3 regions of the Shewanella sp. 10N.7 genome follow, and region 3 is predicted to be linked to each of the others. Evidence: predicted binding sites of a transcription regulator. Region 3 holds the regulator's gene; each other region holds the start of a gene.
The links. The regulator MetJ, encoded in region 3, represses methionine synthesis genes. The targets are predictions, from matches to a motif close to TAGACGTCTAGACGTCTA.

Region 1 (10,327 bases), on a different contig from region 3:
AGCAGTATGTGAAATGGTCGACGATATCGTGGCCAGGTTGGTTAAACTGAGCAGCCAAGGTTTTTTCAGCAATCGCCATACCGACAGCGTTACTGATACCAGCGCCTAATGGGCCCGTTGTAGTTTCAACACCTGGCGTATAACCATATTCAGGATGACCAGGAGTTTTAGAATGAAGCTGACGGAAGTTCTTCAATTCTTCAATAGGTAATGCATAACCTGTTAAATGCAGTAAAGAGTAGATAAGCATTGAACCATGGCCATTTGATAATACAAAACGGTCACGATCAACCCATTCTGGGTTGTTTGGGTTGTGCTTAAGGAAGTCATTCCATAGCACTTCAGCGATGTCAGCCATCCCCATTGGTGCACCTGGGTGGCCAGAATTGGCTTTTTGAACAGCATCCATGGTTAATGCACGGATTGCGTTAGCGAGTTCTTTACGAGATGACATGCTCTCTCCTGCTTGTTGATGATGAGGTCTAGCGGGCAATTGTGGGGACATATTTTCCCCTACTCAGCGATGGGACGCAAATTATTATTAGATCTATTAACTATTTTTTACATCTAACTGTTTTCGATAGGATATTGCTGGTGAATATTTGAACAAACCATCACCATTTTCTTGAATCAATACATATCGCCAGCTTGAGCCCAATTCATCACAACCTTGAACAAATAATAATCACGGCAACGATGATATCTATTTAATCGTCATTCAAAGGCCATATTTATGGATTTATTGATCTAAAGCTCAAAGTAAGCGTAATAAAGGTGCGTGAACTTTATTGCCAATTAGCAATAAAAAACAACAAAGTGATAATCATCAACTAAAGTTATTGTTTTATTTTTAACCTCACCCAACTAAAACGTAGGCTGTAAAGCAAATAATTAGCATAAAATTCATAAGATTAATTTATTAAAAATATGAAACAGGTATAAATCAGTTTTTATAAATCTTTGAATGATTGCACAATTATTAACTTATATTAGTTCTAAGGGGTGTTATCCAATCCGATTTGAATTATTATAGACGTCTAGATGTAGATGCTTCTACACGTTCAAATTCCAAAAGACGAGATTTACCAACTATGGCAAACCACTTGTTCACCTCTGAATCAGTCTCAGAAGGTCATCCAGATAAAATCGCCGATCAGATTTCTGATGCGGTATTAGACGCAATTTTAGAGCAAGACCCTAAAGCACGCGTTGCTTGTGAAACTTACGTTAAAACCGGTATGGTTTTAGTCGGCGGTGAAGTCACAACTTCTGCTTGGGTTGATATCGAAGAAATCACACGTAAAACAGTACGTGAAATTGGTTACACCCATTCAGATATGGGTTTTGATGCTGATTCTTGTGCGATTTTAAATGCCATTGGTAAACAGTCTCCAGACATTAACCAAGGTGTTGACCGTAGCGATCCTGCTGAACAAGGCGCGGGTGACCAAGGTCTTATGTTTGGTTACGCGAGTAACGAAACCGACGTATTAATGCCTGCACCGATTACTTACGCACACAAATTAGTGAAGCGTCAGTCTGAAGTGCGTAAAGATGGTACTTTACCTTGGTTACGTCCTGATGCGAAAAGCCAAGTCACTTTTGCTTATGAAAATGGCAAAATCAAAGGCATCGATGCTATCGTGCTTTCGACTCAACATCGTGAAGATGTGACCCAAGAAGACTTGATTGAAGGCGTGATGGAAACCATCATTAAGCCTGTTTTACCATCTCAGTGGTTAAACAAAGACACTAAATACTTCATCAACCCAACTGGTCGTTTCGTTATTGGCGGACCGGTAGGTGACTGTGGTTTAACAGGCCGTAAAATCATCGTAGATACCTACGGCGGTATGGCTCGTCACGGTGGTGGTGCTTTCTCTGGTAAAGACCCATCAAAAGTTGACCGTAGTGCTGCATATGCTGCGCGTTACGTTGCTAAAAATATCGTTGCTGCAGGTCTTGCCGACCGCTGTGAAATCCAAGTGTCTTATGCAATTGGTGTTGCAGAACCAACATCTATCAGCATTGAAACATTTGGTACTGGTAAAGTATCTGAAGATGTATTGATTAAGCTTGTACGTCAGCACTTTGAGCTACGTCCATACGGCTTAACAGCAATGCTAGACCTTGCACGTCCTATCTACCAAGGAACAGCTGCATACGGTCACTTCGGTCGTGAAGAGTTCCCTTGGGAAGCAACTGATAAAGCTGAAATCTTACGCGCTGATGCAGGTCTATAAGTTTTAAACTTATTGACTGCTGATGCCAAGTAAATTGTTTACGCTAAGTTAAGCAATAAAAAAACCGTCAATTGACGGTTTTTTTGTGCCTTTAATTTATCTCACTTGATATCTAGAGTTCAAAATAACTATGTACAGTGCAAGATAGATAACTATTGGCAGTGCAAGATAGATATGTACACTACAGGCTAGGTGAAAGTACGATAGAAAAGATAAATGATAATCGCGCCCACAGTTAACACCGACGGATAAAAGGTCAAGCTAAAGCCGATAGATCTTGCCCCCGCCCCTTTATCATAACCGCGCATAAACAATATTCGGCCGATAAAAAATAATACCGAAATTAATCCAATTAACGACATATAGTCAGCGGGCATAATGAAAGCCCATAAGAAATACACACTCATCACAATACAAAATTGTTCTAAGGTATTTTGCAGAACACTTTGCAAGCGCCTAACTCGCTCTGATTGCTCATAATAACTGCTACCATCAATATCTTTCGCACTGAAAAATCGATGCTTAGCAACACGCCCCACAGCAATGATTAAGCTTAACGTTGGTAAAATCATCCCATAGGCATAAATGACCAACCTTTCAATTAATGATTGTGGCTCACTATATTCAAAAGGGTTTGCTAGTGCGCCATAAATCACCACAGCAAAAGACACAAGCATCCCTATCACAATACCTTGAGTGACATCACGTTGCTTACTGGTAAGTTTATTGGTAATTGAACTTGAAATTGGCATTATCTCTCCCTGTCATTAATGCTCAACTGCTAAAAAAATGACCTCGATGATCCTTCATTAATATGGTCATATACCGATATTCGCACTCCTACTGGAGCCTCACTAATTCAAAAGTTATCGATTTAGCTGCACTTTGTCTCTTGTTAAACTATAGTCATTACCCGCCATTCTGCCGATGGCATCCAACATTTCACTGTCGATTTTAAAGTCAGTAACGGCATCATCTTGCACGTGAATAGCAACCACATCACCTAGCACTAAATGGCCTGACATAGGATCCTGCCCTAAATCTACAATTTGATTTAGTCTACATTCAAAACTGACAATCGCTTGCTTCACTCTATGCGGAGCGACTATCGATGAAGCCTGTTTCTCAACACTTGCATATTCAAACTCATCTTCAGTTGCGGGGATTTGATGGCAGGTTTGATTCATCACCGCTAAATCTGAATAGCTGACACTATTAATCACAAATTCTTGCTGTTCACGAATATTGACTAAAGTGTCTTTCTCAGCCCCTTTATCTGTGCTCATAGGGTTAAAACACAAGACTGGTGGATTAGCACTTGCTACAGTAAAAAATGAAAAAGGTGCTAAATTATTGACCCCTGATTTTGATACTGTTGAAACCCAAGCAATGGGTCTTGGGCTGACACCACCAATAAGCAATTTATAAACTTGTTGCGGTGTTAATGATTCTGGCAAAAATTCCATTTATGTCTCAAGTTGTTCTAAACATCAACTTAGCTAATTGAGCTCGGGTAAACTGATGAAAATCATATGCTAAATAAGTTACTTACTAAGCTATCACCCTATAATTGTTCAAACAAGCCCAAATCTTCCCACTCAAAAGAAACAAGTCATTAACATAATTTATCAGCAAAACTGAGCATATTATGCTCAACATTTAACGCGCAGAAGGTAGTGATGTTATTGAGCGAGGGCTAGATCATTGAAATTTAGCTATTCATATCAGCTAAACTGATGATTTGTTATGATGGCGAAACACAAAACTCAGATTACTTATAAAAATTGACAGGATCATTGTGCCCATGCCTGAGTGGTTTTCCCCTCCAGCGTTTCTGCTCACTCATAAGCAGAAGCCTAAACACAACCTTGAAAAAAGCCATGAACAAAATCATGAACAAACCCCAAAACAAGACAATAGCCAGATTTTACTCGCCCAAATGCAGTGGTCTGAAATAAAACTTTTTTATCGCCAACATTTAAGTTACTCAAAACCCAGTATTAACGATCGCATAGCACTCATAAGAAATAGCAGTACAAAAGGTGTTTATCGCAAACTGCAAAATAATAGCGTAATAGATGCTGGCTTGAGTGGAGCTCTAAGTGATGTTCTAAGTGATGATTTGAGTGATGATTTATCTGAATTGAATCAAGGCATAAACATAGAGGTTGAAGCCAAAGATTCATTGGGTTCACTGGGTGAAATTGAAGCCAGCATTCGAATTAAACCTATCGGCAAGTGTCAATTGGTCACTGGATTAGTCGTCGCACAAATTGCACGAGGACAAGGGTTTGCTCATCAATTACTGGAATATATAAAACCTGAATTATTACTCGAACAAGCTTATGTTTTTGCGATTCCCGAACTTGAATCATTTTATCAAGCTTATGGTTTTATCGTTTGCCACAAACCTGATAATGATATCCAACAATTATTTCTTAAGTACCAACAGCCAGATAGACCCTTAATTCTGATGAAGCTTGTTTCAAAATAAGGCGTTCAATTAGCATTTGAACTTAACGACCTGATTAACAATGATCGAAGTGTGAAGTTTCAACACACATAAATGAAATCTGCTGCAGACTAAGAATAGGCACATTAACCGACTTGCCTGAAGATAAATCAATAGGTTCAGCATCTGTTGCTATCAGTTTTATGGCCTCTTCATAACCATTTGTGCGGCCGCACACAATATTACCAAACTCAGTTTCAACAATATAATATGGCTTCAAGTTGAGTGGTGACTTGCCCTCAGCGCTTGAACTGCTTTTGTCCTCCACTTGTGAAATGAAGAGTTGAGGGTTAAGTTCAATTTCAAAGGCTGAATAATGCTTTTCCAAAGCCGCCAAAACACCAACCACAATTTTTAGGTTTTCAAACGCTGCCAACCTTAAATGCAGATAAGGTTGAAATACTTGTTCAAAGGTTATCGATTCAGAATGTGCCATAAGGGGATTACTCAATTTAAAAGATTAATAAAAAGATTAGAGTGATTAGGGCTAGTTTTTCATCACTAACAAATAGTAATCACGTTGTTGAAAGCTGAAGTAATCCACGACTTCCATTGGCGATTTCTTAGTGTGCGCGGCAAAGGAGAGCGCATTTTCTTCAGCAATAAATGTCACCATAAAGCTGTATTTGGCTGAAACTTTACGTTTAAGTTGTTGCACTAATTGCTCAAAGATACCCTGACCACGATAATTGGGATGTATCCATATTGGTCCATACTGGCAGCTATTGTTTGAGCTTAGTCGACTAAAACCCACTTCAATATCATTCATTTTGCGTAGTACGTGGGCATAAATCCCCCAAGCTTGAAACCATGACCATGGACCCGCAATGACGTAACCAATAATAGCTGTGACAACATTTTCATTTTCTGTTGTTTCAGCCAACATAATCCAGCCTTTTTTAATCAACTCACTTATTTGTATTTTAGAAAAACACTGACCAGACATCACGTCTGCAGAAGAAGATAATTCATCATTCATATACTGCTTTTCAAGCTGAGCAATAGCATTAGCATCAGCTTCATTTGCTAATCGGTATTTAATATTCATTTAGAAGCGTTATCACCATTTTGTTTTTGCGCCCAATCAAATACTAACGCAACAGGGTAAGGTGCCATGATTAATAAGCCAACGCCAATTAAACTGGCAACAAGCAACATGCCGCTGACTTCGTTGGCGAAGTCAGTAAAAAGGTACAAGCTCGCACCTATGCCAACAGACAATAACCCAAGCATATGCATCATCTTAAAAATCTTACTCATTAGCGCAACTCTTATTAAGAAATAAACCGAAAGATAAATTGATTTGAATACCTGAAACAGCAACTTTTATACGTTAAAAGATTAAATCTTGTTGAAAGTGAAAAATAACCGCAAAACACAGTATATACTATGGATATTAATACGTATTAGCATCCTTATTGGAATCAATCCATCATGATAAAACCCATTTTCACTGCTTGTTTGGTTATTTTCGGCCTTAGTGCTTGTCAAAGCAACAGTCATCAAGCTGAAGAAATCAATATAGTAGGTAACTGGCATGTGGAGTCAGCATTATCTGAAGCCGTAATCAATCACAGTCCTGCTGAAATCATTTTCGCTGCTGACGGCAAACTATCAGGTAATAATAGCTGCAATCAGTTTTTTGGTGAGTATGAACAAGAAGAAAACCAATTAACACTTTTACCCGCAGGTTCAAGCATGATGGCATGCGTTGATGTACTGATGAAGCAAGAACAGCGCGTGATGAAAGCTATGCCACTAGTCACTAACATCACAATATCGAAATCAGGCAAATTATTATTAAAGTCTGATGCGGGTGCTAACTTATTAGTGTTAAGCAAGAAAGAAGATTAAATCTCATGAAAAAAAAGAGTCGTTTCATCAATTAATCAATGATGTAACGACTCTTTTTTGTTTCTCGAAACGAATAAAACCAGTCAATAGAGCGCTAACTCGTTCGAATATTATCTTCTACTTTCTGCTTCATATCGACCTCAGCGTGTTGAGCAATAATCGCTGATTGCTCCATATCTGCATTGTAATGCTCTACATCAATCTCATCTTCAGAACGGGCAATAATCGTTGTTGCTACTAAATCACCAGATACATTGACCACAGTTCGCGCCATATCTAACACACGGTCAATACCGGCAATAATCGCTACACCTTCTAGCGGTAAACCAACTGTGGTTAATACTAATGTTAACATCACAAGACCCGCACCAGGTACGCCAGCGGTACCTATAGACGCAAGCGTTGCGGTTAATATAATGGTGATGTAATCAACCCAAGTTAAATCAATACCAAATGCTTGAGCGACGAACAACGCCGTTACACCTTGATAAAGTGCGGTGCCATCCATGTTGATTGTCGTACCAAGCGGTAATACGAAACTTGAAATCTTCTTGTTAATCCCTAAGTTTTCGCTAGCACATTTCATACTTGCAGGTAATGTGCCCGCAGAGCTTGAAGTGGTAAATGCCACCGCCATTGCATTGCCGATGCCTTTGAAAAATTGAATCGGATTCAGTTTACCGAACAAGCTTAACACTAGGCTGTAGAAACCTAAGATATGCAAAGCACAACCAACATAAACGGCAATAATCACTTTAATTAATGGCAGTAACATATCAAGGCCATACTCGCCAGCAACCCAAGCCATCAAGCCAAAGACGCCATAAGGAGCAAGCTTCATGACAAGATCAGTTAGCTTGAACATGGCTTCTGCTAAACTTTCAAATACTCGAATAGCGGGCTTACCGTGATCGCCTATCAATACCAGTGAAATACCCAAAGCAACTGCAAATACAATCACCTGTAAAATCTGACCACTTGCCAGCGCAGCTACAGGGTTAGTGGGTACGATATTAATCAAGGTTTCCATTAAGGTGGGCACTTCTTTTACTTCATTAATGATCTCACTAGTTTGTAAACCAAGTCCGGCTCCCGGCTGCATGATATTGCCAACCAATAAGCCAATACTGATAGCAATAGAGGTTGTACCTAAATAAAATGCAAAAGATTTGAAACCAATTCGCCCCATCTTGGCGGTATCTTGCATCGAGGTAACCCCGACAATTAACGAACAAAATACTAGCGGCACAATGAGCATTTTAATGGTGTTAACAAATAAAGTACCAATCGGCTTAAGATAGCTTGCATCTTCGCCTAAGCTGACCCCAGCAATAATACCTAACACCATCCCGATAAGAATTTGTAACCATAACGGAACTGACATCCAGCGAGACCAAACTCGACTTGGCAGTGACGGAGCATGTTTTGACATGATGTAAACCTTGCAGATTGAGTAAGTGAGTTGTAATAAATTCGCGCCGAACGGCATATTGAGTTGATTTATGGCAATAATCAGCAGAATCGGCGCGGCATACTAGCACGACAATTACAATCAGATGGGTGATCTATATCATCTTACGCATCGCTAAAGCTTAATAAATAGCATTAGGCCTCGAAAATACACTCAACTCGCTCTTTTCCTACTTTTATAGGATACAGCGCCGCAGGTGGGCGCTCTCTTTCAATCAAGTAACTCCAATAGTCATCATCAAAGCCTGCAAAAAGATTATCTTGCTCCCCACGCGCTTTTAATATTAGCCACCACCACACAATGGCCCATAACCCAAAAGTCATTAAGGTCAATGTAAAGTGCAGCACATGGTTAATTACCGGCTGTGAATTAGGAGTAGCTGCAAGATATGAAGCCTGCAATTGCTCGTTAATGGCGTAACTAATACGATTAGGATGCGCAAAGTAGCGGTATACTCTGAATTGATATTTTGATTTATTCATAGCATTCTCTCAAACCATACAAGATGAGTATTAAGCATAGCAGCTTAGACTTTAGTCGAATAAAAATGTCGTAAAAATATGCAACTCTTTCGCATCAAGGAGCCACAATGAAAATAAGAAAAGGCCAACTATCAGATTTAGCAGCATTAGTTGAATTTAACCAAGCCATGGCAATGGAGACAGAAAACTTGTCATTAGACAATGCACTGCTTACCAAGGGCGTTGACACTATGCTTGACAGCCCTGAAAAGGGTTTCTATTTAGTGGCCGAAATAGAGGGAGAAATTGCAGGTTCTTTAATGGTGACACTTGAGTGGAGTGACTGGCGCGCAACTAATTACTGTTGGATTCAGAGTGTTTATATTCGTCCACAAAATCGTCGCCAAGGGATCTATGCCAAGCTTTATCAAACGGTAAAAACCAAGGCAGCTGAAATGGGTGGCGCAGCAAGTTTCAGATTATATGTGGAGCACGATAATCTAGCTGCGCAGAAAACCTATGAATCATTAGGTATGGAGCAAAGCCACTACCTGATGTACGAAGAGCTTGCTGAAGGCTCAAAGGCATAACGTACAGCGAATAGAATTAACGCAATGAAGTGGACAATCTCGTAAACAAAAAAGGCTTTCATTTGAAAGCCTTTTTATTATTTAGAACACTAAACGAAGCAGATAAAACGGCACACATTTACGCACACAAATTAACCACTTTAATCGCTAAGCCGCCTTGGCTGGTTTCACGATATTTAACATGCATATCTTTACCGGTTTCATACATGGTAGCAATCACCTTGTCTAAGCTCACTCTCGGTTCTGAATTACGACGAAGCGCCATACGCGATGAGTTTATTGCTTTAACAGATGCAATAGCATTACGTTCAATACAAGGGACTTGAACTTGGCCTGCAACCGGATCGCAAGTTAGCCCCAAGTTATGCTCCATACCAATTTCGGCAGCCATACACACTTGTGCAGGTGAGCCGCCCATCAGTTCAGCTAAACCAGCTGCAGCCATTGAACATGCAACGCCCACTTCGCCCTGACAACCAACTTCAGCGCCAGAAATCGATGCATTGCGTTTATAAAGCGAGCCTACTGCTGCAGCGGCTAAAAAATAACGGCTGCATTCTTTGGGTCCAACCTTTTGGATAAACTTATTGTAGTAAGCCAGTACCGCAGGAATGATCCCTGCTGCACCATTGGTCGGTGAGGTCACAACCCTGCCACCAGCCGCATTTTCTTCACTGACCGCTAAAGCAAATAAGTTAACCCAGTCGATGATTTCCATCGGGTCATTGCTCACTTTTTCACTGCGAAGTAACTCACGATGTAATGCTGGAGCGCGACGTGATACTTTCAAAGGCCCAGCTAAAACACCTTCAGTATTACAGCCCTTTTCAATGGCATCTTGCATGGTTTTCCACACTAAACTAAAGCCTGAATACATGCTTTCTTCGCTGCGAAAACATAATTCATTTTGCTTCATCAAGCCGCTGATGCTTAATCCAGACTGCTGACAATGAGCAACAAGCTCATCGGCAAAGTTGAAGTGAAACGGCACTTCAACACCATTAGAATGACTTTGGTTAAAGTCTTTTTCTTCAACAATAAAGCCGCCACCAATAGAATAGTAGGTGTTGCTATAAACACACTTATCACCACTCCATGCATGTAGCTTCATGCCATTCTCATGCAATGGCAAAGTATCAGGGTGGAATATTAATGCATCATGTGGAAAATCAACGTGGTGAATGGCATCACCAATA
Region 2 (10,327 bases), on a different contig from region 3:
ACATTGCCTTGCTCTGGGGTGATATAACGATAAAGACAACGCAGTAAGCTCGACTTACCGGCCCCATTGGGGCCAATCAGTCCAAGCATTTCTCCCTGATTTTGGTTAAAGCTGACGCGAGAAAGGATCTGGTTATCATCAGCAGACCAACTGAGGAGTTCAACGTTTAACGCTGAAGGGATATCTGCACTCATATCTTTGTCGCCTTAGCGATAACGCCTGCAGCGCTAGTGATAAAAAATGCATTAATACCTGATAAGGAAAATGAACGAATAAATAACATTAACACTCCGCCTAAGTCACCCGCTTAGGTTGCATAACGCTGTTAAACAGCAAATAAAATAACGCTAGGTATCTGACTTAGTGGGCAAACGAACAAGCTAGCTTGCTATTTAATGCCACATCACAGTTGCGGGTACAGTTCATGCTAATCATCATAAGTAACTTATGAATGCCATGATTCCCTATTCATTTACTGGCTATCGAGTTTTACTAACGACAAAGCAGTAAATTAACGTTATTACATTTTAAACAAACAGTGATTATTAAGTGCTTGGCTTGCAAGCGGTTAAACTGTTCTCGCACTATTGTACGATATATCTCACCGAGTTTATGACCTTTTAACGATAATCTTTTGGTGATTTAGCTGCTCAAGTTTTGCAGGTGATTAATTTAACTCGGCCAATGTAATCGGTAGACGGGTTTACTGGCCGCAGGTCTTGTCATTGATTGCGTCGATTCAATTTCAGAAGCACTGTTAACCGCCTGTTTAGTTACTGCCTGTTCTGGCCAATAAACATCAATCACCACTGTGGCGCCGTAATCTATCGCCAGCTGTGAATACAAATCAGCGCATTGATCAAGCCCTAAAATATGACTCATGATGCAGCGGATCACGCCGCCATGGGTGACAATCAAAGCAGTTGCTTTCTCATTCCCTGTAGCTGTGCCATTATCAAAGTCAATATCAGAATCAGAATCAGTCTCAGGCGATGAAGCAAGGCTTGATTCACCTGAAACCTGCCCCTTTAATTGCTTCAAACTTGATAACTGAGCCGCAAGTTGACCAGACACCTCGGCGAGCCCATTAGTGACTCTGGCTTCAAACTCAAGCATCGTTTCGCCATTAGGTGGTGTATGCAGCCAAGGGTTAGTCCAATAGCTATCTACAGCTTGGCCGTCATGTTGGTATAAAGCATCAAACGTTTGCCCATCCCAATCACCAAAATCTACTTCTTGAAATTGCGGCATCTGTATTACTTCAGCTAACAAGCTGGTTTGGCAATCAACCTCTCGCTTGTTAACAGGTTCATTAGCATTAAGTTGTTGGCTGAAGCTGCGGTTTTGATTTATATCAGCGACTAAATTTTGGGCAAATTGCTGGCAGCGTATTAAAGGAGAGCTGTATATAGTTAGCGGAGCAGCTTGCAAAGCCCCGCCCAATTTTTTTACGCTAGCCTCCATGGTAGCCACGCCCAAAGGCGTAAGCGCAACATCGGTTTTACCACGTAAAATATTGCCACCTTCGCACTGACCATGACGCAGTAATATCATTTTGGCTTGTTGCATATTAACGCTTCACCCTTGTTTCGTTTCGTTCAGTTCAACTCAGTTCAGTTCAGTGCAACTCAATTCAGTGCAACTCAGCTCAATTCACTCAGCTCCGTGCCTTCATTCTGTTTCGAGCCTTCATTCAGTTCAAGTATACACTCAGCTAACAGCCAGCCAATATCAAGCGTAAATCATTCACTTCTGACGATTATAAAGATTTCATAGACACTGAATTTAATCTAGCGTCCAGCTTACTTGTGTAATGCGCTTGCTCTTACAATCTATTTAAACGTATTATGGACGTCTATACGTTTAAATGTCCAAACAAATCTTGATGATGAATATTTTTGCAGGGATTTTTCACTTGTCAGCGCCTTTTATCAAATCAATAAAGGTATGCTAATGAGCGTTAATCGCACTGCCTCATCACCATATTGCTGGCCAATAGCACCAACTAATAAGTAATAAAGGTAATCAGTTATGACGAAGTCGACTTCCTACAGTCAGGTTCTTGAGCAACTTACCAATACGCTAAATGAGCGCATTGTAATCCTTGATGGTGCCATGGGGACCATGATCCAAGACTATAAATTGGAAGAAGCCGATTACCGAGGTGAACGATTTAAAGATTGGCATTGCGACGTAAAAGGCAACAACGACATGTTGATCCTAAGCCAACGCCAAATCATTAAAGACATTCACACCAAGTACATGCTGGCTGGTGCTGACATTATCGAAACCAACACCTTTAATGCCACCACTATCGCCATGGGCGACTACGACATGCAGTCGCTATCGGCTGAAATGAACTTAGAAGGTGCCCGTGTTGCCCGTGAAGCAGCTGATGAAGTGGCAGCTCAAACTGGCACGCCGCGTTATGTAGCAGGCGTTTTAGGCCCAACTAACCGCACTTGTTCAATTAGCCCTGATGTAAACGACCCAAGCTTTCGTAATGTCAGCTTTGATGAGTTGGTTGATGCGTATGTGGAGTCCACCAGCGCCTTAATTGAAGGCGGCGCAGATATCATTATGGTCGAAACCATCTTTGATACCTTAAATGCTAAAGCCGCTTTATTTGCCATTGAAAAAGTCTTCGATACCCTTGGCGACCGCTTACCCGTGATGATATCGGGCACCATTACCGATGCATCAGGCCGTACACTCACAGGGCAAACTACCGAAGGTTTTTATAACTCACTGCGCCACATTAAGCCGCTTTCAATCGGCCTTAACTGTGCATTAGGCCCTAAAGAGCTACGCCCATACGTCGAAGAACTATCACGTATTGCAGAATGTTTTGTCTCTGCTCACCCTAATGCAGGCCTGCCAAACGAGTTTGGTGGTTACGATGAAACCCCAGAAGAAATGGCTGAAGTGATTCAAGATTGGGCCGCCGATGGCATGCTCAATATTGTTGGTGGCTGTTGTGGTAGTACGCCTGAGCATATTAATACCATTCGTGAGTCTGTGATAAATCACGACCCACGTAAACTGCCTGAGATCTCAGTCGCTTGTCGCCTTTCAGGACTTGAGCCATTAACCATTGATGGCAACTCATTATTTGTTAACGTGGGCGAACGTGCCAACGTCACAGGTTCAGCTAAGTTCCTACGCTTAATCAAAGAAGAAAAGTTTGAAGAAGCACTCGATGTGGTGCGTGAACAAGTCGAAAATGGTGCGCAAATCATCGACGTCAACATGGATGAAGGCATGCTCGATGGCGCCGAGTCGATGAAAAAGTTCTTAAACTTAATCGCCTCTGAGCCTGATATTTCTCGTGTCCCTATCATGATTGACTCATCAAAATGGGAAGTGATTGAAGCTGGCCTTAAGTGCGTTCAAGGCAAGTCGATCGTTAACTCTATTTCGATGAAAGAAGGCGAAGAAGCCTTTATCAAGCAAGCGACCTTAGTGAAGCGTTATGGCGCTGCAGCCATCGTAATGGCCTTTGATGAAGATGGCCAAGCCGATACCCGCGCTCGTAAAACTGAAATCTGTACCCGTGCTTATCGCGTTTTAGTCGATGTAGTTGGCTTTCCACCTGAAGACATTATTTTTGACCCGAATATCTTCGCCATTGCTACGGGTATTGAAGAGCATGACAATTACGCAGTCGACTTTATCGAGTCGATTAAAGACATTAAAGCCACCCTACCTTATGCAATGATTTCTGGTGGTGTATCAAACGTCTCGTTCTCTTTTCGTGGCAACAACCCAGTACGTGAAGCGATCCACGCAGTGTTTTTATACCATGCAATTCAAGCAGGTATGGACATGGGGATTGTTAACGCAGGTCAATTAGCCATTTATGATGACATTGAGCCAGAGCTTAAAGAAAAAGTCGAAAACGTGGTGCAAAACTTACCTTGCCCTGTTGTCGACTCAACTAATACCGAACAGCTACTAGATGTAGCAGAAAAGTTTCGTGGTGACGGTAAACAAATCGCTAAAAAAGAAGATTTAGCATGGCGTAGCTGGCCAGTGGAAGAGCGTTTATCCCATGCGCTAGTAAAAGGCATTACCGAATTTATCGACCAAGACACTGAAGAAGCACGCCTACAAGCTGTGCGCCCGCTTGATGTGATTGAAGGGCCATTAATGAATGGCATGAACGTGGTCGGCGACCTATTTGGCGCAGGTAAAATGTTCCTGCCACAAGTGGTGAAATCTGCCCGAGTAATGAAAAAAGCCGTTGCTTACCTTAACCCTTACATTGAAGCCGAAAAAGTCGAAGGTCAATCAAACGGCAAAATCTTAATGGTCACAGTGAAAGGCGACGTGCACGATATTGGTAAAAATATTGTCGGCGTCGTACTGGCCTGTAACGGCTATGAAGTGATCGATTTAGGCGTAATGGTGCCCGTTGAAAAAATCATTGAAGTCGCGGTAGCTGAAAACGTTGATATCATTGGCATGTCAGGGCTTATTACCCCAAGCCTTGATGAAATGGTGCATAACGTTAAAGCCTTCCATAAAGCAGGTTTAACCATTCCATCGATTATTGGCGGCGCGACTTGCTCAAAAATTCATACCGCCGTTAAAATTGCGCCGCATTCGCCCACTGGGGCAATTTACATTGCCGACGCCTCACGCGCCGTACCTATGGTTTCAAAACTGATTAATAATGAAACCCGTCAAGCCACCATTGATGAAGCCTATAATGAATACGATGTGATGCGTGAAAAGCGTTTATCACAAACTAAACGTAAAACCATAGTGCCCATTGCAGCGGCGCGCGAGAATCGCTGCCAATATGATTGGGACAACTACACGCCATTTAAACCAAACAAACTCGGTCGCCAAGTCTTTGATGATTACCCACTTGAAGACTTAGTTGAACGCATCGACTGGACGCCGTTTTTCAGAAGCTGGGAATTACATGGCCGTTTCCCTGAAATTTTAGACGACAAGGTTGTAGGTGAAGAAGCCCGTAAACTCTATGCCGATGGTAAAGCCATGCTTAAAACCATCATCAGTGAAAAGTGGCTCACCGCCAAAGCGGTTATGGGCTTATTCCCAGCCAACACCGTCAACCATGATGACATTGAGCTATACACTGATGAAACACGTACCGAAGTTGAAATGACCACCCATCATCTGCGTATGCAGCTTGAACGTGTCGGTAACGACAACTTCTGTCTATCAGATTTTGTTGCGCCAAAAGACTCTGGCGTTGCCGATTACATGGGCGGCTTTGCTGTCACCGCAGGTCATGGTATTGATGAACATGTCGCGCGTTTTGAAGCCAATCATGATGACTACAACGCCATTATGCTTAAGTGCCTAGCCGACCGTTTAGCTGAAGCCTTTGCCGAACGTATGCATGAACGTGTACGTAAAGAGTTTTGGGGTTACGCTGCAGATGAAATATTAGATAACGAAGCGCTTATTCGCGAAAAATACAAAGGGATTCGCCCAGCGCCAGGTTACCCAGCATGTCCTGATCATACTGAAAAAGGCTTATTATGGGATTTGCTTAAACCCGATGAAACCATTGGTTTAAACATCACCGAAAGCTATGCCATGTTCCCAACCGCAGCAGTATCAGGCTGGTACTTTGCCCACCCGAAATCACGCTACTTTGGGGTGACGAATATTGGAAAAGATCAAGTTGAGGATTATGCCAAGCGTAAGGGAATGACTTTGGCAGAAGCAGAAAGATGGTTGGCACCGGTGCTTGATTATGACCCTGAGTAATCACTGATTACTCTTTGTTAGGATTCCAAACTTCGTTTGGATTGAGATCGCAGGGTTCCACCCTGCACTGGCCAAGATGGGGATCAACAGCAATCCCCCTCTTGAATCACCCCTGCCGCCCCAACCAAGTTGTGCTCTTCATACTCCAATAAAAATACCTAACGGCTCAGACGGGACATCCATGTCCCCCTGAGCCTTAGCCATCATCCATGATGGCTATACGGCATTTTCATCTGCGTATTTCAGCAACTTGGAATGGGGAATATTGTAGACTGCAGCGGTGTTTGATAATTGAGAATGAAAGATTTAATTAACTCCAAACTGATCTCTCAACGTTAAGAATCAAAAGAAGTTGCCAATTCAACCCAATTCTTATAATCACTCTTCGATTGATTTAATTCGATAAGTTCCACACCTACATAATTACTAATAGGGGGTTTACTATTATTACCTCTCTGAATAATACTTGTAATTTCAGCTTTAAACTTATTATTACTCGTTGAGGAATGACAACTTATAAGCTGAGTTGATAGCAATTGTGTATAGCTTACTGAATGCTTACCATTTGTTATATTAATATTATAATTAGTACTTCTAGCTATAAACTTTCCATCTTCAAAAAAATTATAAGGTTGTAAATTTAATTCAACATTAATAGAGTAATCTTCTTTAAAAAGAATATCCTGAATTACTTTAGGCTCATAGTACATCCCATTTTGACCTTTCGCTCGCCTTCCATTGATGATGTCCTGATAGAATTCAAAATATCGGTCATGAATAATCATCAGAGAACAAAGCAGTAAAATATCTACCTTTTTATCTTCAACAGTAAAAAGTACGGCTTTGACTTTATCGACAAGTTGCTCCGTTTCTCGCAGTGGTAACGAAAAAACATCTGCAATTGAAGCCACTAGATAGGATAGATATTCAACATCATTATCTAAGAAAGGCCAAACTAAATCATTAAAGTGGGTAAGCTGTGAATCCTCCAAGCTTGAGAGTTTATTTTGAATGAACTCTAACCTCGGCTGTTCTTGCAAAGTACAGCGTCTTTGAAAAAACCGACTTAAATATACATTCGCATTAAAATCATTTCCGTAAACGGCTTTTACAGCATGTTGCAATTGCTCAGTATCAGTTGCAACGACAAAAATCACATTTGGCATATCAAAGAAATGCTTGATCACTTCCAACATTTCTACGGCATAAGTTGGACGGCATCGATCTAATTCATCAATAAAGATGAATGTGGGATTATCTTTCTCAGTACAACTAAGAATGTCATTTATGAATGCAGCTATTGAGTCTTTAAAATCTTTGATACTTTTTAACTTTGCATCATGATCTTTAATTATTGCACTAACCAACTTACCAGAAGCATCTGCAAAATCTTTGCTTTCAAACAGATTCGATTCACTGTTTTTTTCTACAACTTTATCAACATCTACACCGCTCAATTTTTTTACTACAGCTTTCGTGATCTCTGGAGTTGCTTGCTTACAGAATCCCCAAGCTTTACTGCCAATATTAATTATTTTTTGCTCTACATCACCTTTTGATTGATCGCGAAGTTGAGAGATTATGGAGCTAATAACGGCAAGCATCGGATCATTTGAAAAATCCTGCTTCCAAGCATCTATATATACAGTTGGATGAACAACGTTAATAGAATGCTGCCAACGTTTGAGAAAGTAAGTTTTCCCCGTTCCCCATCCTGAGTTAAGGTTTAACACATAACCATTTTGTGCCTCACCAACAAGAAAATGGGTAAGAAACTCAGCATATCTTGCTCGCCCTAATTTATCAGAACTGAATTTAGTATCGCAATCTAGCGTGACAGGGTCTATCCAAGAAAAGTTGTAACCACTTTTATCTACCATGATAATCACACATATATTCACCCTTACAGATCAGAACAAGCCAAACTATTATTAATCAATAAGATAGCGACTATAATCGAGATTATCAAGAACAAGTGCGGTAAGAATAAACTTAATCAAATACTCAATTAAATTGAAGTCAGACGCTGGGTGATTCCCCGTTGGAAGTGTCCGAGTGCGTTAAGTGAATTGACGTGAGCTCGGCATGGATGCCGAGATAGCCTTAGGTTGAGCCACGGATGGCGAATCTAAGGCGGTAGTCAATTCGCTTAAATTAGCATGAGGAATAACACTTCGTCGGGGCGCTGGGGGTTATCCAAAAGGGGAACAAGCGCTTTTCCCCTTTTGGTCTGGTGTGGGCGAAGCGCCACGACTTACTTTGGCCGTAAGGCCAAAATAAGTGGGGTCAAACTCTGACCCAACATATTTTGAGGTCACTTGGGATGCTGTTAAAAAATGCATCAAAGTCGGCTTCCTGCAGATGTCACTTACTACCCTGATAATATCACCACTGTTCAAGCTTTTTTTGTATTTTCGGTTTGCTAATTAAGAGTTAGCTAAACTCACTACTTAGGTCGTTAAAATGACTAATTGTTTATTTATCACACAGGTTTGAATTGAATATGTTTTGATTTATTTCTGATTTTATTTTGATAAGGAACCACCAAAAACCACTTAAAATCAAACGCTTAAGCATCAACCGCAAAACTTGGCACGCAGCTTGTAATTACCTAGGTGTACCCCATAATTGAAAAGGAAGACACCATGTTTAACTCAAGCTCAAATACAAATTTAGTCACTCGCTCAGCGTCTACAAAAACTAACCGTACATTTAAAAAATTAGCGTTAATTGCCGTGATTGCAACAGCAAGTGTTGGCGCTCAAGCGAATGAATTGAGTAGTGCTGATGTCGTAAGTGCATTAGAAACACGTTTTACTGAAGCAACCACAGAAATGCTACAAACTGCGAAACAAGAAATTACTTTGAATCTGCAAAGTCACATCGCAGAGCAACTATTTGAACTGAGTTCTTCTCTTGAGTTGACTGAATCAGTAACTGAGTCAGATACAGCATTAGTCAGTAATGAGGACTAATAAATGGATTTAATGATGTTACTTAATTTAGCAGACCCATTAATCTCATTGCTTCTGCTTCCCGTTATCAGCTTTATTGTGTGTTCGTTGTTGATATGCGGGTTGCAGTGGTACCAATTTAGAAGCATCAATGCTATTTCCAAAGAGTTTGTTTCAATGGAGCTTGCGGGAAAAGCAGCATAACTTAACATGCCACTCATTGTTAAAAAGTAACTTAACGACTATTCACTTGGATTGCGATGACCTTTATGACTATTTGCTATTCAAATTCAAATAAAGTCTGACGCTAACTACTCCCCGTAAACAGTTAACATGCCACCCATTGTAAAAAGTAACGTCACTGCTTTTAAATAAGTGGGGTCAGTGAGAATAAGAGCGTCAAAGTAAACTTAATCTAAAACTCATCAGTTCAAATTAGGTCGAACCCAATGAGGTGAATGCTGTATCAATGGGTCGGCAAGACGTTTGATGCAAGAAGCGAAAAGGGAAATGTTGTTGTTTTCCTTTCGTCCAGTATGGGCGAAGCGCCACGACTTTCTCCGCCATTAAGGCCGCAACAAATAGAATAAATGGATCAGAGTAAACTTAACCTCTTTGGCTACAAGTCTATATGAAACAAGTAAAATGTAATTCAAATTTCCAATTTTTCTATACAAAGTCAACGACAAATGAATTTCACATGAAAAGTTAATTATTACCCCTAACGTTTAAAAATTAACATTAATTCATTTGAAGATTGAACAAAAAAAGCGCAACCTAACAATTAGAGCTTAAACTCTAATATAGGATATGCCTTACTCATTTTAAAATTTATGTATTTAATTTGAATAATAAACGCTAGGAGAGCTTTCATCTTCGCTTTATAGAGTCACTGTAAAGCCAGTTTCAGCTATGAAGATAGCAAAGGTATTAACAATGAAAAATCAACAAGGTTTTACGCTAATTGAATTAGTCGTCGTCATCATTATTCTAGGCATACTCGCTACCGTCGCTGCGCCAAAATTTCTCAATTTACAAGGTGATGCTAGAGTCAGTTCTCTTGCAGGAATGAAAGGCGCAATTCAAAGTGCCAATGCACTTGTTTATTCTAAAGCAAGTTTAGCAGGAGTAGAAAAATCCGCCCTCAACACAGATTTAGATATTGGTACTGGTGAAGTACTCTTTACCGCGTACGGTTATGTGCTTGCCACCAACTCTGATTTAGAAAATGTACTAGATGTAGAATTTAATCATGCCACATCCAGTACAGATCCAACCATCACTCATGATAATAATGCTGAATGGACTATTTACGCTGATGGTAATGGCGATGCATATATATGGCAAAGAGGCGCACCTGCAACCTGTAAATTGACATATAAACAAGCTAAAAGTACGACTGAATTACCAAGTTATCAAATAACAACTGATTCTACTAAATGTTAGAACTGGAATAGGAATAAGTGAGTCAGAATAAACTAAACCTAAACTTTATTAATTCAAATGAAGTCAGACGCTAAATGATTCCATGTTGTAAGTGTCCGAGTGCGTTAAATAAATTAATTAATGAAAGCCTAAAACTCTACAAGAGCGACTTTCTCAGCCTTCAGGGTGTAAAAAATTGA
Region 3 (10,327 bases):
TATGCCAATGGCTGTGTTTTATAAGAGTTATCTCGATGCTGTAGGTATTGCTGATATAGCACAGTCGGATATCGATACCTTAAATACATTAGATCCTCTCAACCCTCCAGCTGATATTACTGATTTAGATTCTCAAGGTGTTGTACTTGCTGGTGGGGTGACAGATTTTGGTGTGGCGTTAAGTTTTCCGTTATCGATTGTGAACATGCCAGTAAGAGTGGGGATTTCACCTAAGTTTCAACGTATCGATACTTATCATTATTCAGTGAACGCCAATAATTTCGATGCCGATGATTTTGATGATGATAAGTACCGCAATAATGAGAACGTATTTAACCTTGATATCGGGGTCGCTTTTGAGCCTATGGATGAACTGACAATTGGTTTATCTGCACGAAACCTTTTCAGTAAAACGGTTAAAACCGTTGAGGCGCAAGGTCGTGAGTTCCATTATCAGGTTGAACCTTTAATTACAGCTGGCGTAGCATACGATTGGACATCAGTTACCTTAACAACAGACATAGACTTAATTGATCAAACACGCTTTAAAGAGTTTGATGCAGTGCAATATTGGCGAGTTGGCGGTGAGGTTAAAGCCACAGATTGGTTATCGTTACGCATGGGGTATCGCCACGATTTAAAAGATAATACTGTTGATATCTATTCATTTGGAACTGGGTTTGCGATTGGTCAGGCTTTTAAGCTTGATATGAGTGGTAGCTATGGTGAAGATGACGCCATTGGGGCAGTACTGCAAACCTCTTATCACTTTTAGGCTGGCTTGGTGTAGGCTCGCTTCGAAACTATCTATCCTATTTCTAGTGCATATCTAGTGCATATCTAGTGCATGCCTAGTGCATGCCTAATGAGTTACCTCTCAGCCACTTTTATCCTGCCGACAATTCAATTAATGACTTTATCGTCAACACTAAGGCACTTAAGCCGCACAATACCAATGTGGCTGTGCGCGTTTTTTGTTTATCCACTTTGTTGCTGAGTTTGCCCGCGACAAAACTGCCTAAAAATACTGATGGTAAGAGCATTAAAGACAACCAAACATGCTTCATTTCAACTAAGCCAACGATGAATAAAATGATCATTGCGATCATAGAGCTGAATACAAAGAAAATCGATAATGCCGCGCGAAATTGCGGTGCATCTTTTCCGGCTAATAAAATAGCCAACGGCGGGCCACCAATAGCGGCAATATTACCGAAAACCCCTGAAAGAATCCCAGCGATAAATAGCGTGAAGCGATTGACTGGTGCGGTGACTTTATAAAAACTTAGAATGACAGCACTGGCAACAATAAAGGCAATAGCCAGACCTAATATGGATTGCGGCGCAAAGACTAGTAACGCAGCCCCAAGAAAGCCGCCAGGTACACGACCAATGAGTGCATATTGAAGTCCGTTGAATTGCAGGGATGTGCGCTCACGTAATAAAGTAAGCAAAGCGATTGAAAAACCGCAAGCAATAACAGGGGCGGGTACAAGTTGGGGATCAATAATATACAGCAATGGGCTAGCAACAACAGCTAAGCCAAAACCAATAAGCCCTTGAGTGAGTGCACCGAGAAATATAATAGCCGATGCCAGCATCAAGGTTTGCGGATCGATAAATGCCATAGTGTTCTCTTTGAGTGCAAGTTTGACTCAAGTATTGTCATACTGCGAAGAGGAAGGGGAGCTTATCAAAGAAGGCTTACACCGTAATGTAAGCACAAAATTGATTTATTATCATATTTGCCAGTCAGCTTGAAAGCATACTGACAATAGACTTAGTCGTCTAAGTCTTCCCACTCAATACCCATTTGATCCATTAGTGCTTTTGCTTCACTTGGGATGCTATCAGGACCTTCTTTAGATAAGTCATCATCATTTGGTAGAGGCTGACCAGTGTACGCATGTAAAAAGGCTTCACACAAAAGTTCACTGTTGGTTGCATGACGCAAGTTATTTACCTGACGGCGAGTACGTTCATCGGTTAGCACTTTTAGTACTTTTAAAGGAATCGATACCGTGATTTTTTTAACTTGTTCATTTTTTTTGCCATGTTCGGCATATGGGCTGATATAGTCGCCATTCCATTCAGTCATTAACTCACCTTTATACGATAGATTCGTGGCAGATTTTAACTGCTTATTTATTACAGTCAAATTATTGCTGTTATTCTATAACGAATACAAATAGATTTCTTTATGTTTAGACGTCTAAACGTCTAATTTGTGTTGACGATCTGATTTAGCTTAGGTACATTTAGCCATCTAGACATCTCTGTGGTGTATTATTCATGAGTGTGTCAATCTTCAGGAGATTATTATGACCAAACATCGCGCTGCTACACTTGCCGTTCGCCAAGGTATCGAATCCGATACTCAATATGGCGCAGTAGTCCCGCCGATTTATCTTTCGACTAACTACTCGTTTGATGGACACACAAACCCAAGAGAATTCGACTACAGCCGCTCTGGTAACCCAACCCGTTGCGTTTTAGGTGAGGCAATAGCCAAACTTGAAAATGGTGCTACAGGTGTTGTGACATGTACCGGTATGGCAGCGATTACTTTAGTGACTAGCTTGCTTGGTCCTGAAGATTTATTAGTTGTACCACATGATTGTTATGGTGGCAGTTATCGACTGTTCACTAATCTTGCCAACAAAGGTCAATTTAAATTAATCGTAGTTGATCAAACTGATGATAAAGCACTGGCAGATGCGATTGCGCAAAAGCCTAAAATGGTTTGGTTAGAAACTCCGTCTAATCCGTTATTACGTGTTGTTGATATCAAAGCGATTGTGGCTGCGAGCCATAAAGTGGATGCTTTAGTTGTTGTTGATAACACCTTTCTTTCGCCTATCTTGCAACAACCGCTAGAGCTGGGCGCTGATATTGTGATGCACTCCACCACTAAATACATCAATGGTCATAGTGATGTGGTTGGCGGCGCTGTCGTGGCTAAAGATGCTGAACTTGGTGAGCTATTACATTGGTGGTCAAACACTTTAGGTCTGACAGGTTCAGCCTTTGATAGCTACCTAACTTTGCGCGGCATTCGTACATTGGCTGTACGTATTCGTGAGCATCAAACCAATGCACAACGAGTGATTGAAGTCCTTCAAGCCAGTGATGTTGTCGAAAAAGTATATTACCCAGGGTTAAAAGACCACCCAGGTCACGATATTGCCGCTAAACAGCAAAAAGGCTTTGGCGCTATGTTAAGTTTTGAACTTAAAGGTGGTGAAGCTGAAGTTGTTGCTTTCTTAGAAGCCTTATCAATATTCAGTGTTGCTGAAAGCTTAGGCGGAGTGGAAAGCTTAGTTGCCGTACCTGCGACAATGACACACAGAGCAATGGTGCCTGAAGCCCGTTATGAGGCTGGTATTAAAGATACATTGCTGAGATTATCAGTCGGTATTGAAGATGCTGAAGATTTGATTACTGATATCCAAGCTGGTTTAGCTGCAGTTGCTGAGCTTTAAGCTAATAAATTAGATTGTCATAAGTTAAGTCAGTAAGATTTTATTGTTGCCATATTCAGTACATATGGCAGCGCAAAAAGTGGTTTAAGGAGTTACAAATGACCCGCAGTCATTTACATAAGTTTGGTGGTTCAAGTTTAGCGGATGCTGATTGCTATCGCCGCGTCGCCCATATTTTGCTTACTCATGGAAACTGTGATGATTTAGTCGTTGTGTCTGCTGCGGGTAAGAGTACTAACTTTTTGTATAAGTTATTATCGCTTCGTGAAACAGGTGAATTGTGGCAAGAAGAGCTGCAAGTACTTGTGAGTTATCAACAAAACCTCATTGAACAACTTCTTTCAAATGAACAAGCTCGTGATTTACGTGAACGATTATCTACTGATAAGTCTCAACTTATCAGCTTACTATCCCTTGAGCAGCGAAATGAGTTCCAACTTAATCATGTCCTGAGTTTTGGTGAACGTTGGTCAGCTAGACTCATGGCTGCTTTGTTACGTGAATCTGGCGTGGCGGCAATTAATGTTGATGCGTGTTCTATTCTTGTGGCAGATGAAGGCGTAGTGCCAAATATTCGCATTGAAGAGTCACGTCAAAGAGTGCAAAAACTTCTTAAAGCACACCCTGATGAGCGTCTAGTGATCACAGGGTTTATTTGCGCGAATCAACATAACGAAACCTTATTACTGGGCCGTAATGGTTCTGACTACAGCGCGACGTTAATTGCCAGCTTAGCGGACATTGAACGCGTGACAATTTGGACTGATGTAGAAGGGGTGTTTAATGCCGACCCTAATAAAATCAGTGATGCAAAGTTACTTAATAGCATGTCGCTTGCTGAAGCTGACCGCCTTGCGCATTTAGGCTCCCCTGTGCTTCACAGTCGCACACTACAGCCTCTGTTTGATACAAATGTCAGCTTAGCAGTGCGCTCAAGCTATGCATCACATACCGACTTTACCTTAATCGCGCCACAAAGCTCATCGGCAAGTGCGCCAGTGGTGACTAATCTAAACGAAGTGGTTCTGTTTCGGATTAAGCAGCAGTCACCAACACAAGACCTAATTGATTTACTCGCCCAGGAGGGGATTGCTCCTCTAGCCTACTGGACATCGGCGCATCATAAGGTCGAGTTAGCTTTTACGCTTGAGAATCAAAAGCAAGTACATAGTTTAATTGAGTTACATGCCGAAACGCTGGCGATCACTGATATCTGTGTGAATAACGATTTAGGCCTAGTTGCTCTAGTAAGCGCCGATGCCGAACATTACCGTCGTAGTTTTGCGCGTTTATTAAGTCGTGATGCTAAACCTTTATATCAAGATGGATTAAGTCTTGTCACTTTAGTGCCTAAACCACAAGTGAATTTATTGACCCAAAAGGTCCACCGTCGCTGCGCAGGCCCGCGCATGCGAATTGGTGTTTTACTGTTAGGTGTCGGTAATATTGGTGAAGCATGGATCGATCTATTTCAACGCTCATCAGCATCATTAAACCGTGAACTAGAAGCGACAGTGCAACTAGTTGGTTTGTTGAGCTCGAAAGAGGCATTAATTTGTCCTCAAGGTATTGATATCAATAACTGGCAAGATGACTTTGATACCACAGCTAAAAAGTGGGATTACCCAAGTTTATTCGAACAGTTAGAACAGCTTGATTGCGATGAGTTAGTTGCATTAGATATTAGTGCTAGCGCGAGTTTAACACTGCAATACCCAGAGTTATTTGCACGCGGCATTCATATGGTGAGTGCAAACAAACTCGCCGGTTCTGGACCATTGCCGTTTTACCGTGAACTGAAACAACAGCTCAGTAATCGCCGCTTATTTTGGCGTTATAACGCCAGTTGTGGCGCAGGATTACCGATTCAACATGCATTAAATGACTTGCGTAATAGTGGTGACGCGATTGAAGCGGTTGGCGGTATATTCTCGGGTACATTATGTTGGCTGTTTGAACACTATGATGGGCAAAAATCATTTTCTGAATTAGTGATTGAAGCACGTGGATTAGGGATAACAGAGCCCGATCCTCGCGATGATCTTTCAGGTCGAGATATGCAGCGCAAGTTGTTAATTCTGGCACGTGAAATTGGTTTTGAAATTGAACTTGAAGATATTGTTCTAAACTCTTTAGTGCCAGAAACGCTAGCGGATTTATCTTTGGATGATTTCTTAGCACGCATCGGTGAGTTAGACCAAAGCATGTTGCAACAATTTACCGCGGCATCAGAGCAAAACAAAGTACTTCGCTATGTGGCATCACTCGATAAAGTTGATGGCAAGATGCACGCTGAAGTGGGCATTCAATGGGTTGATTCAAATCATCCTTATGCCAACTTAACCCCAGGCGACAATGTGTTTGTTATTCGCAGTGCATTTTATCAAGGCAACCCATTGATTATTCGAGGTCCAGGCGCGGGTAGAGAGGTCACTGCGGCAGCAGTGCAGTCTGACTTAGTACAGATCTGTAAGGACCTACTGCAAGAGTAAATCGTACTGTAGTTTAGTTTTATATTACTTATTAAAGGCTTATTCCTAAATGGGATAAGCCTTTTTTTCTAGCTAAATATTAGGGTTAGTCTATTAATTAGCATTCAATTAATTTGTACGAAAAACATTCTATTTAAGTGTGCCATTTTTGTTTATAGTGGTATTAAGTCGGAGATGGACTTCAACAAGAGGCTGATAAATGGATACAAAAAATCGTTTAAAAGATGACTGTTTGACGAGTGTAAATTCTGCCGTTTTGAGCAGTATCTTTTTCTGCAGTGTTATGAGTTTTAGTGTGATGGCTAATATTCCTGACGAATCACCAAAGGAGTTATTGCAAACAGTGCCAGCAGCAGCTCAAGTTTGTCTAAGCTGTCACGGCGTAAATGGTGAAGGGCTCGGTGTTGTAGGGCCTCGTTTAGCGGGGTTATCCAGCGAGTATATTGCAGCACAAGTGAGTCATTTTCAGACTGGTTCTCGTCAAAATCCAACAATGATGGCTATGGCGATGACAGTCCAAGGCGATAACATCAAAGTGGTATCGGACTTTTTTGCTGCTAAACCAGTGGCTGAGATCAAGCTTCAGTATCGTGGTGATAAAGTGGTCATCGACGACATTGGCGAGAAACTGGCATATCAAGGGGATTGGCAACGGGATATTCCAGCTTGTACCAGTTGTCATGGTCCGTCCGGTATTGGCGCGGGTCAGTTTCCTCGTCTTGCCGGACAAGAACCTACTTACCTTAAGAATCAATTGTTGGCATGGCAGTCAGGAACCCGTAAAGGTGATGTTGACAATATGATGGGCAGCATAGCTAAAAAGCTCACCGCTGCAGAAATTGATGCGTTAACTCAATATTTTTCGGCTCAGAAATAAGGACATACGATGAAGCGATATTATTTTTCAGCGGCGGGTGTGTTATTCAGCATGAGCATATCGGCAGCAGAGTTACCTGATAGACAAGCACAACTTCCCTCAGTGGCGAAAGAGGCAAATGCGCAATACCTTATGCCAAGTCCATTATCCACTATCCCTAAAGGCGAGTTCGGCGATAAAGTCAGAAAAGGCTATCAGTTATTTGTTAATAGTCAGCAAATGCGAGATACCTACGTTGGTAACGAACTAAACTGCGTGAATTGCCACATGAATGCGGGGAATAAAGCCAATGCATCACCATTGTGGGGCGCTTATATGGCGTATCCAGCTTATCGTAAGAAAAACGATAAAGTGAATAGCTTTGAAGAACGAATTCAGGGCTGTTTTACCTATTCAATGAACGGTAAAGCGCCTGAATCTGGGAGTGAGCCCTTGGTGGCGATTTCAGCTTATTCATATTGGTTAGTGATGAGTGGGTTGATGAATCAATTTGGCATTACTGGACCTGTGCCAGAAATGACTGATGTTGAGTTGCTTAAGGGTGGTAATAGAGAAGATTTCCCTTTACCTGAAACTGTCACTTCAAAGCTCGATCAAAAGGAGCTGACTATGCTCCCTGGGCGTGGCTTTCCAAAGCTCGCAGCACCAGAGTTAGCCTATTCAGCTGAGCGAGGTAAGCTTGTATATCAAGCTCATTGTCAGGCATGTCATAGCGATGATGGACAAGGTGTGAAAATGGCCGAAGTGAGTGCATTACCGCCTTTATGGGGGCCGCAAACCTACAATTGGGGCGCTGGTATGCATCGAGTGAATACAGCTGCTAATTTCATTTATGAAAATATGCCATTAGGCAAAAGCATTCAGCTTACAGTGCAACAAGCTTGGGATGTCGCGGCATTTGTTAATGCTCATGAGCGTCCTCAAGATCCGAGATATAAAGGTAATGTCGCTGAGACTCAGGCAAAATATCATCAGCATGAAGGTTTTTATGGAAAACCCAGTGCAGTAGATCCCTCAGTGATATTAGGTTCTAAATCTTATCCTATTTTTCCTGCGTCTAAATAAGAAACATGGCTAATGAAGCATGAGTAGGGAAACATCTAAGAAAGACTGAGTAAGGAAACATCCTTTAAAGCTTCAATCATCTACGGTGCTTCGGCACCGATTTTTTGTTTTATACTGTGCAGTTACTGGCAGAAAACGAAACAGTTAGCTTTAAACTTAACCCGTGGAAAATTAACTGAAGTCCTATTCACGTGAAGTTAGGGTAACAAGGTATTTATAAGAGATGACAAAGAAAGAAGTTGTGCAGGTATATCGCCATCTTGAGTCGGACAAAAAACAACAAGTGGCAGAGCCATTAACGTGCCCGGTATGCCTTAAAGAAAATAAATGTGCTGTGACAGCGGGTTTATCAATAGAAAGTTGCTGGTGCTTAACTCAATCTGGCAAAGCAAAATTAGATCCTGAGTTATTGGCAGGACTAAATGGTAAAGCCTGTATTTGCCAAAGCTGTTATCTAAAGTTAACCCAATAACTAAATGAGAGCTCATTTGAGTTGTGAGGCGAATTAGCATTGTTGAGGGCGAGTTTTACGCTGCGTTAATAATGATTGTTGATTTGTTGTTAGATTTACATGGTGATGTTGAAAGTGGTTGATATACTTAATTATCATCACATTAGGATCAATATCATGATAAAAAAAATACTCCTAGTTCTTGCTGTCATTATTGCTATTCCCTTCATTACCGCACTTTTCGTGAAACAAGACTACTTTGTCGAGCGAAGTATAGTGATTAATCAAGCTAATGAAACCGTATATGACTACGTTAAATACCTAAAAAATCAGAATGATTTTAGTAAGTGGGCACAGATGGACCCTAATATGGAAAAAACCTACAAGGGTAATGATGGCAGTGTAGGATTTGTGTCAGTGTGGGCCAGCAAAAAACCAGACGTGGGTGTTGGCGAGCAAGAAATTATTAAGATAATTCCCAATCAACGTATCGATTATGAGCTGCGATTTTTAAGTCCTTTCGAAGCCACATCGCCTGCATACATTAGCTTTAAACCCATTGATAGTAATCAAACTCAAGTTAATTGGGGGTTTAGTGGACATATGAATTACCCAATGAATTTAATGATGCTATTTATGGATTTTGAAACTGTGATTGGTAATGACTTACAACAAGGTTTGGATAATCTGAAAGTCATACTCGAAAACTAGTTAGATATTCTACTTCCCTCAAAGAACATGAGAAGGGAAATTATGTTATGACCCCCTAAAGGTGTAACACTCATTATAATGGTAAATATCTATGAATATGTGGGTGAACTGAATGAAAGCATAGTTCTTATAGGAACTGTCTTTTCTTTGCTGATTAAGATCGGGTAGGGGCGATATTGGTAAACTCATTTCTGCCCCAAGATTTGTTAGCAGCTTTAGTCAGCTAATGATTTCTAGGTTTGAATAAACATCTAAATCAACGTCGTGGCGCTTCGCCCACACCAGAGCACGAAGGGTGAAACTGCTCACCCCTCTTGCATCTCCCCTGCAGCCCCGGCGAAATTTTCTGAAAAGCGAAAGATTTCCAACGGGGGATTGATCCAGCTTTAAACTTCGTTTGTTGATAGCTTCGGTCTTATTCGAAAATGCTAACGCTTCCGATGGTGCATCCCTGCACCGCGAAAGCTAGCCTGACGTCCTGTCAGGCTCACGCTATTTTCTCTGCGTCCTCAATTCAAATGGAGTCTTTTAAATGCAAGATCTACTAGCTTTAGCTCTTTAAATTATCACAAATATAGTCAAATCGAAGAGACAATAAACCCAGTGTAGATGCGTTCAAGACCTTCGAAAACATGGATGTTTTCGCAGAGCCCACAGGGATGTGTTTACGGCGTGTCTTGGATGTATCTGCACATAAGCCTGCGGCAGGCAATGGATTAGATTGAAGTAATGGTCTTGAGTAACTAGCCCAATTTATATGAGGTATAAAATTGTTGCTCTTAAAACGTTTCTGTCCAGAAACGTGTTACATACCCATGTACGCATAAAAATCCTTTATAAATTATGAAGGCACTGCAATATTAGCAGTGCCTTTTTTATTAAATTAACCCAATCAATATGCTGATTTTATGAGGATATTGGTAAATTTTTAGATGATTATCGTGTTGGTGTTTCCAATTTATGTGTAATGAAGGTAATCTGAATCCTCTTCTATTTGTGTCTTGCCAATAGAAGCAATAGTTGCTGATAAACGCTTATGTGATGACAACAACTAAAAATAATGAAAATAACAATAAATACTTAACTCATTATGAGGTTTTCGATGGAACAAGTGACAGCGATTGTAAATACGATAAACGGCATAGTATGGGGCGTTCCCATGCTGGTGATGATTTTAGGAGTGGGATTATTTTTATCCATTGGATTGAAATTAATGCCAATCCTAAAATTAGGCACAGGCTTTAAATTA

Region 1: a site for MetJ is predicted at 1,031-1,048, ahead of metK (methionine adenosyltransferase). Genes of this name have one in related genera too.
Region 2: a site for MetJ is predicted at 1,849-1,866, ahead of metH (methionine synthase). Genes of this name have one in related genera too.

What each region holds. Positions count from the first base shown of each region.
Region 1 covers NZ_JAJGZS010000003.1:137,654-147,980, reverse strand. Annotated here, with positions in the region: gene tkt (transketolase) at 1-454, opposite strand, end outside; gene metK (methionine adenosyltransferase) at 1,092-2,243, shown strand; gene LMH66_RS03505 (MAPEG family protein) at 2,432-2,995, opposite strand; gene LMH66_RS03500 (flavin reductase family protein) at 3,110-3,709, opposite strand; gene LMH66_RS03495 (GNAT family N-acetyltransferase) at 4,048-4,737, shown strand; gene LMH66_RS03490 (hypothetical protein) at 4,772-5,191, opposite strand; gene LMH66_RS03485 (GNAT family N-acetyltransferase) at 5,243-5,803, opposite strand; gene LMH66_RS03480 (hypothetical protein) at 5,800-6,015, opposite strand; gene LMH66_RS03475 (META domain-containing protein) at 6,190-6,609, shown strand; gene LMH66_RS03470 (dicarboxylate/amino acid:cation symporter) at 6,704-8,041, opposite strand; gene LMH66_RS03465 (hypothetical protein) at 8,215-8,562, opposite strand; gene LMH66_RS03460 (GNAT family N-acetyltransferase) at 8,670-9,131, shown strand; gene LMH66_RS03455 (L-serine ammonia-lyase) at 9,250-10,327, opposite strand, start outside.
Region 2 covers NZ_JAJGZS010000011.1:20,622-30,948, forward strand. Annotated here, with positions in the region: gene LMH66_RS08820 (ABC transporter ATP-binding protein) at 1-194, opposite strand, end outside; cobalamin riboswitch at 329-523, opposite strand; gene LMH66_RS08825 (histidine phosphatase family protein) at 673-1,569, opposite strand; gene metH (methionine synthase) at 2,032-5,748, shown strand; gene LMH66_RS08835 (KAP family P-loop NTPase fold protein) at 6,084-7,628, opposite strand; gene LMH66_RS08840 (hypothetical protein) at 8,394-8,723, shown strand; gene LMH66_RS08845 (hypothetical protein) at 8,727-8,906, shown strand; gene LMH66_RS20410 (hypothetical protein) at 9,161-9,292, shown strand; gene LMH66_RS08850 (prepilin-type N-terminal cleavage/methylation domain-containing protein) at 9,639-10,148, shown strand.
Region 3 covers NZ_JAJGZS010000027.1:33,570-43,896, forward strand. Annotated here, with positions in the region: gene LMH66_RS16205 (conjugal transfer protein TraF) at 1-775, shown strand, start outside; gene LMH66_RS16210 (sulfite exporter TauE/SafE family protein) at 888-1,628, opposite strand; gene metJ (met regulon transcriptional regulator MetJ) at 1,781-2,098, opposite strand; gene metB (cystathionine gamma-synthase) at 2,322-3,482, shown strand; gene LMH66_RS16225 (bifunctional aspartate kinase/homoserine dehydrogenase II) at 3,581-5,974, shown strand; gene LMH66_RS16230 (c-type cytochrome) at 6,258-6,851, shown strand; gene LMH66_RS16235 (c-type cytochrome) at 6,861-7,916, shown strand; gene LMH66_RS16240 (cysteine-rich CWC family protein) at 8,140-8,388, shown strand; gene LMH66_RS16245 (SRPBCC family protein) at 8,545-9,078, shown strand; gene LMH66_RS16250 (alanine/glycine:cation symporter family protein) at 10,181-10,327, shown strand, end outside.